Regions from separate parts of the Macrococcus sp. GL_134 genome, predicted to be linked through region 2. Evidence: riboswitches for the same ligand, from Rfam matches in the RefSeq annotation. Region 2 holds a riboswitch; the other holds the start of a gene.
What was found. Region 2 has a riboswitch for lysine ahead of AC3IPL_RS07100 (amino acid permease). Riboswitches for the same ligand answer to the same signal wherever they lie in the genome.
Positions count from the first base shown of each region.

Region 1: linked by a shared signal. The riboswitch ahead of AC3IPL_RS05360 (aspartate kinase) and the one ahead of AC3IPL_RS07100 (amino acid permease) in region 2 are both predicted to bind lysine.

Region 1 covers NZ_CM174409.1:1,054,545-1,058,030, forward strand. Annotated here, with positions in the region: gene AC3IPL_RS05355 (ABC-F family ATP-binding cassette domain-containing protein) at 1-1,534, shown strand, start outside; lysine riboswitch at 1,622-1,797, shown strand; gene AC3IPL_RS05360 (aspartate kinase) at 1,870-3,072, shown strand; gene AC3IPL_RS05365 (aspartate-semialdehyde dehydrogenase) at 3,084-3,486, shown strand, end outside.
Region 2 covers NZ_CM174409.1:1,371,556-1,375,041, reverse strand. Annotated here, with positions in the region: gene thrS (threonine--tRNA ligase) at 1-1,387, shown strand, start outside; lysine riboswitch at 1,440-1,611, shown strand; gene AC3IPL_RS07100 (amino acid permease) at 1,667-3,148, shown strand; gene infC (translation initiation factor IF-3) at 3,332-3,486, shown strand, end outside.

The DNA of each region.
Region 1 (3,486 bases), 320 kb from region 2:
ATTTACACCCGGCAACTGTTATGGCTTAATCGGAGCGAACGGCGCTGGAAAATCGACTTTTCTGAAAATCCTATCCGGTGAACTTGATTCACAGACAGGTCATGTGTCGTTAGGGAAAGATGAACGACTATCAGTATTAAAACAGGACCACTTCGCTTATGAAGATGAGCGCGTACTAGATGTTGTTCTACGTGGCAATGAAAAATTATGGTCAGTCATGCAGGAGAAAGATGCCATCTACATGAAACCTGACTTCAATGACGAAGATGGGATGCGTGCTGCAGAACTTGAAGGTGAGTTCGGTGAAATGGGTGGATGGACTGCTGAAAGTGATGCGCAAGTGTTGCTCTCAGGTGTTGGGATTAAAGATGAATTTCATGATAAAACCATGTCAGAACTTGAGAACAATCAAAAAATCAAAGTCCTTCTTGCACAAGCACTGTTCGGTGAACCTGACGTGTTATTGCTGGATGAGCCTACCAATGGTCTTGATATCCCGGCAATCAGCTGGCTTGAAGATTTTCTGATCAATTTCAATAACACAGTCATCGTCGTTTCTCATGACCGTCACTTCTTGAATAATGTCTGTACTCATATCGCTGACCTTGATTACGGCAAAATCAAAATTTATGTCGGCAACTACGATTTCTGGTATCAATCCAGCCAACTAGCCCAGCAGATGCTGCAGGATTCAAACAAGAAAAAAGAAGAGAAAATTAAAGAACTTCAAGATTTCGTTGCCCGCTTCTCTGCGAATGCATCCAAATCAAAACAGGCCACAAGTCGTAAAAAGATGCTTGAAAAAATTGAACTGGATGATATTCAACCGTCTTCACGTAAGTATCCATTCGTCAACTTTAAGCCAGAGCGTGAAATCGGTAATGAACTGCTGCAGGTTCAAGGACTGTCTAAATCCATTGATGGTGTGAAAGTTCTTGATAACTTGTCATTCACTATGAACCCGAACGACAAAGCAGTTCTTGTCGGTGATTCAGAGATCGCGAAATCCACGCTCCTTAAAATCCTTGCAGGTGAAATGGAGCCGGATGAAGGCAGCTATAAATGGGGAGTCACTACTTCTCAGTCTTACCTGCCAAAAGATAATTCCGAATTCTTTGAAGGTAAAAATATCGATCTTGTTGAGTGGCTGCGTCAATATGCCCCGCCGGAAGAACAGACTGAAACATTCCTGCGCGGATTTTTAGGACGTATGCTGTTCTCAGGTGAAGAAGTACGTAAAAAAGCAAAAGTTTTATCCGGTGGAGAAAAAGTTCGCTGTATGTTAAGCAAAATGATGTTATCTTCTGCTAACGTCCTGCTGTTAGATGAGCCGACTAACCACTTGGATCTCGAAAGTATCACAGCTGTCAATGATGGTTTAAAGGCATTCAAAGGATCGATTATCTTCACATCTTATGACTTTGAATTCATCAACACTATCGCAAACCGGGTCATTGATTTGAATGTACCTGGTGCGTTATCAAAAGAAATCACCTATGAAGAGTATTTAAAAGAACAAGGTGTATTGAAATAGTAATATTGACTGATTAATTTAATAATTATGATAAATGTACTATACAAATAAAGTATGTTTCGATATAATGAGAACCATCAATTGAATAGGTAGAGATGAGGCGCATCAATCATTAGTAAATAAAGTGTAGATCTGCAAGTACTTTATTGAAAGGGTGAGATGCCGAAATCGGAGTCGTTGTTGCAGCAGTGCTCCGGTTGGATTCACAGGTTAAGAGCTAGGAATCTGTCATTATTTGATAATAATGGAGTGCATCACTTGTAAATAGATAAAACAAGTCCGCACGCGGACTTGTTTTTTTATTTATAGATGCCATAGGAGGCAAACTTGTGGTAATAAAACGCAGTGTATTGAAATTCGGCGGTACGTCAGTCGCTGATTTCGAAAAGATCAAAAATATCGGGAATTATCTTAAAAATCGCATTGTTCAAGGTGAACAATTAGTCGTTGTTGTCTCAGCTATGGGTAAGACAACAGATGCATTGATTGAAAATGTCAACCAGCTGTCATCGAGACCCAATGAAGAGAACCTTGCCCTGCTGCTCACTACAGGTGAACAGCAGACCATATCATATCTTGCCATTGTACTGCATGAGCTGGATGTCAAAGTAAAGGCACTGACAGGATTTCAGGCAGGTATTAAGACAATGGGTCATCATATGAAGAGTAAGATTCAAGATATTGAAGCTGCTGTTATTGATAAAAACTTTGAATCCAATGATGTCTTAGTTGTAGCCGGCTTCCAAGGGATCAATGAATTTGGTGAGATTACAACGCTTGGGCGCGGCGGCAGTGATACAACAGCAGTGGCCATTGCCTCAGCCATCAACGCACCATGTGAAATTTATACTGATGTTTCCGGCGTCTATAGCACAGACCCGCGGCTTTATCCGACGGCGAAGCGGCTTGACGTGGTGAGCTTCGAAGAAATGATGGAGATGAGTGCTCTTGGAGCGGGCGTCCTTGAAACAAGAAGTGTAGAAATCGCTAAAAACTATAACATCCCTATTTATCTAGGAAAAACGTTATCAGATGAGAAAGGAACTTGGATTATGGACAAAGAAGATATTCTTGAGAAAAAAGCAGTCACTGGAGTTGCACTGGACAAAGACATGAACTATGTAACACTCAGCTATCCGATGTATGATAAAAATTTATTAGAGCAGTTGTTTCAATTGTTCGAACGTGAAGAGATCAATGTAGATATGATCTCTCAGACAGTCAACAGCGAAAGTCTTCAGCTGTCCTTCACGATGAAGGATACAGATGTTCATCAAATCAATGAAATCTTCAGCACATTAATTTCAACGTTCCCTTCTCTTGTCTACAACGTGGAAGAAAATTATGTCAAAGTGTCTGTTATCGGTTCTGGTATGAGAGATATGTCAGGTGTCGCTTCCAAAGTATTTATGACGCTGCTGAAAAATGATATCAATTTCTATCAGGTCACTACATCTGAAATCAGCATTTCATATGTAGTTGACCGTGACAACGGACAACCTGCAGTAGAACACTTATGCAGCACATTCAACTTATAGGAGGAAATCCCATGTACCGTATAGCCGTAGTTGGTGCGACAGGACTTGTCGGATCTAAGATGCTCGAAGTATTAGCTAGAAAGAATATACCTGTTGATGACCTTATCTTATTTTCTTCAAAGAAATCTGCAGGTAACGAAATAGAGTTTAAAGGGCAGACTTATGTGGTTCGTGAATTGACAGAAGATGCAGCAGAAGAACATTTTGACTTCGTCTTGATGAGTGCAGGTGGTAGTACTTCGCTTAAGTTCTCCCCTCTATTCGAACAGAGCGGTGCAATAGTCATTGATAATTCCAGTGCTTTCAGAATGGATGAAGATATTGATTTAATTGTGCCAGAAGTGAACAGTCCTAAATCTAACCGAACTATCATTGCTAATCCGAACTGCTCCACAATCCAGTCAGTTGTCCCGT
Region 2 (3,486 bases):
CCGCGGTGTCCATGTGCCATCCACTGGGAAAATCAAAGAATTCAAATTGTTATCCACTGCCGGTGCTTACTGGCGCGGTGATGCCAGCAACAAGATGCTGCAGCGGATATACGGGACTGCCTTCTTTGACAAGAAAGCACTGAAAGAACATCTACGTATTATTGAAGAGCGCAAAGAGCGTGACCACCGTAAGATCGGCAAGGAACTGGATCTGTTTGCGACTAATCCACTGATCGGCGCTGGACTGCCGCTCTGGCTGCCGAACGGTGCGACGATCCGCCGCGAATTAGAACGTTATATTGTCGACAAAGAAGTCGCACTCGGCTATGACCATGTGTATACTCCGGTCATGGGTTCTGTCGATCTGTATAAGACGTCTGGTCACTGGGATCATTATCAGGAGGATATGTTCCCTGTGATGGAAATGGATAATGAAGCACTCGTGCTGCGTCCGATGAACTGTCCGCACCATATGATGGTCTACAAAAATGCGAAGCACAGCTACCGTGAACTGCCGATTCGTATCGCAGAACTTGGTACAATGCACCGTTACGAAGCAAGTGGGGCTGTATCAGGCTTACAGCGTGTGCGCGGTATGACTTTGAATGATGCCCATATCTTCGTCCGTCCGGATCAGATCAAAGATGAGTTCAAGCGTGTTGTACAGCTCGTCATTGATGTCTATGAAGACTTTAAGTTCAAGGACTACAAATTCCGTCTGTCTTACCGTGATCCTGAAGATACAGAGAAATACTTCCAGGATGATGACATGTGGGAACGTGCACAGGCGATGCTGAAAGAAGCAGTGGATGAGATGGGGCTTGACTACGATGAGGCGCCTGGTGAAGCGGCATTCTACGGTCCGAAGCTCGATGTCCAGGTGAAGACAGCACTCGGCAAAGAAGAGACGTTGTCAACTGTACAGCTTGACTTCCTGCTGCCTGAACGCTTTGATCTGACTTATGTCGGTAGTGATGGTCAAGACCACCGTCCAGTCGTCATTCACCGCGGCGTCATCTCAACGATGGAACGATTTGTTGCCTTTCTGACTGAAGAATATAAAGGCGCATATCCGACTTGGCTCGCACCGAATCAGCTGGAGATCATTCCAGTATCCAACGCTGTCCATTATGATTATGCACGAGCGCTGTATGACGAACTGAAGTCGCAGGGCGTCCGCTGTCATATTGATGACCGTGAAGAGAAGATGGGGTACAAAATCCGCGAAGCTCAGATGAACAAAGTTCCTTATCAGATAGTAGTCGGTGACAAAGAAGTTGAAAATAACGAAGTCAACGTCCGTCAATATGGTAAGAAAGAATCGCTGACTATGGAGCGCGATGAATTCATCTGGAAGCTCGTTGATGAGATTCGCCTGAAAAAATAGGTTGTGAATTCGTCTTTCATACGGTATAGTAAAAACAAATAAATATTCCTCAAAAAGAGGTAGAGGTTGCAATGAAGATGAGTAAGGCTGCAGATACGGTATCGCGTAAATGACGCAGCGTGAAAGGTGACATTGCCGAAGTGACTCCTGATGATAACAGGGAGCTGCTGGGCTGGCGTAGAAGATATGTCAGACTGTCACATTCGTGATGCGCTACTTAAACCATTTGGTGTGCATCTATGTGATGTGCACCTTTTTTTGTGTGATGAGAGGTGTCTTATGAGTAATACAGAAGTACAACGTCAATTAAAGCCCCGTCATATTTCGATGATAGCTATCGGGGGCTGTATCGGGACCGGCCTGTTTATGACTTCAGGCGGTGCCATTCGTGAAGCAGGACCGGGTGGTGCACTGCTCGCATTTGCTATTATCGGTCTTATGGTCTTCTTCTTGATGACCAGTCTTGGTGAGATGGCGACCTATCTACCGATTTCAGGGTCATTCTCGACCTATGCGACGCGGTTCGTCGATCCGTCACTTGGTTTCGCACTCGGCTGGAACTACTGGTTCAACTGGGTCATCACAGTGGCTGCAGATGTCAGTATCGCAAGTTCCGTCATCAAATATTGGGGCGTCTTTGATTTTATGCCTGCCTGGGCATGGAGTTTAGTGTTCCTGGCGATTATATTCGGGCTCAATACACTCAGCGTCAAAGTATACGGTGAGAGTGAATACTGGTTTGCACTGATCAAAGTAGTGACAGTCATTTTGTTCATCGGCATCGGGCTCCTGACGATTGTCGGTATTTTAGGCGGGGAATTCATCGGATTGTCAAACTTTACGACAGGTGACGCGCCGTTTCTCGGTCAGAATGTCACACAGTCATTCTTGACTATTCTCGGTGTCTTCCTTGTGGCAGGATTCAGCTTCCAAGGAACAGAGCTGGTCGGTATCACAGCCGGTGAATCAGAAGAGCCGGAGAAAACTATTCCAAAAGCCATCAATCAAGTGTTCTGGCGTATATTGATTTTCTATATTTTAGCGATTCTCATTATCGGACTCATCATCCCATATACTAATCCGAATTTGATGGGCGGCGACGATATCGCGAAGTCTCCGTTTACGCTCGTCTTTGAAAATGCAGGACTTGCGTTTGCGGCATCATTCATGAATGCAGTCATTCTGACTTCCATTCTATCAGCCGGTAACTCAGGTATGTACGCTTCAACACGTATGCTGTACGCGATGGGGAAAGATGGTCTGGCACCAAGAAGATTCTCTGAAGTGAACAAGCAGGGGGTCCCGATTCCAAGTCTTCTGGCAACGTTTGTTGTTGTCATCATCATCTTCTTAGTAGAACGTCTGGCAAATGGTGCCTACGAATATATTGTTGCAGCAAGTGGGATGACCGGCTTCATCGCATGGCTGGGTATCGCAATCAGCCATTACCGGTTTCGCCGGGCATTCTATGCGCAGAACAAAGATCTGTCAGTTCTGAAGTACCGGGCAAAATTATTCCCGTTCGGTCCGTTGTTTGCCTTTCTGCTATGTACAGTTGTCATCTTAGGGCAGGACGTAGAGCTCGTGACAGGCGGCAAGTTTGAATGGGATTCAGTGCTCATCACTTATATGGGTATCCCGGTATTCCTGTTCTTCTATTTCTACCATAAACTGAAATATAAGACGAAGAAAATCCCACTCACAGAGGTCGACTTATCACAGTCACATGATATGAGTGACTACGAAAAAATTAATGTTTGACATCACTAATTAATCCTGTTATACTTTAGTCTGTTGAATACGAAACGGACAAGTAGAAGCCTCCCGCTTCTCGCCCTGAAGACGCCACGCGCTGTTACAGGGTACGATAACATGATTAACCATGTCTCTGCGGGTGCCCTTGTGCACCCGCTTTCTTTGTTCGTCTAGTAAATCCAATAGGAGGTGTCAATCATAGCTAAAGATCAAACGCAAATCAATGACAAAATCCGTGCAAGAGAACTTCGATTAATTGGACATGACGGTGCTCAGTTAGGTGTTAAGACTAAGTTCGAAGCCATCGAAATCGCAGAACGTGTGAATTTAGATGTTGTACTTGT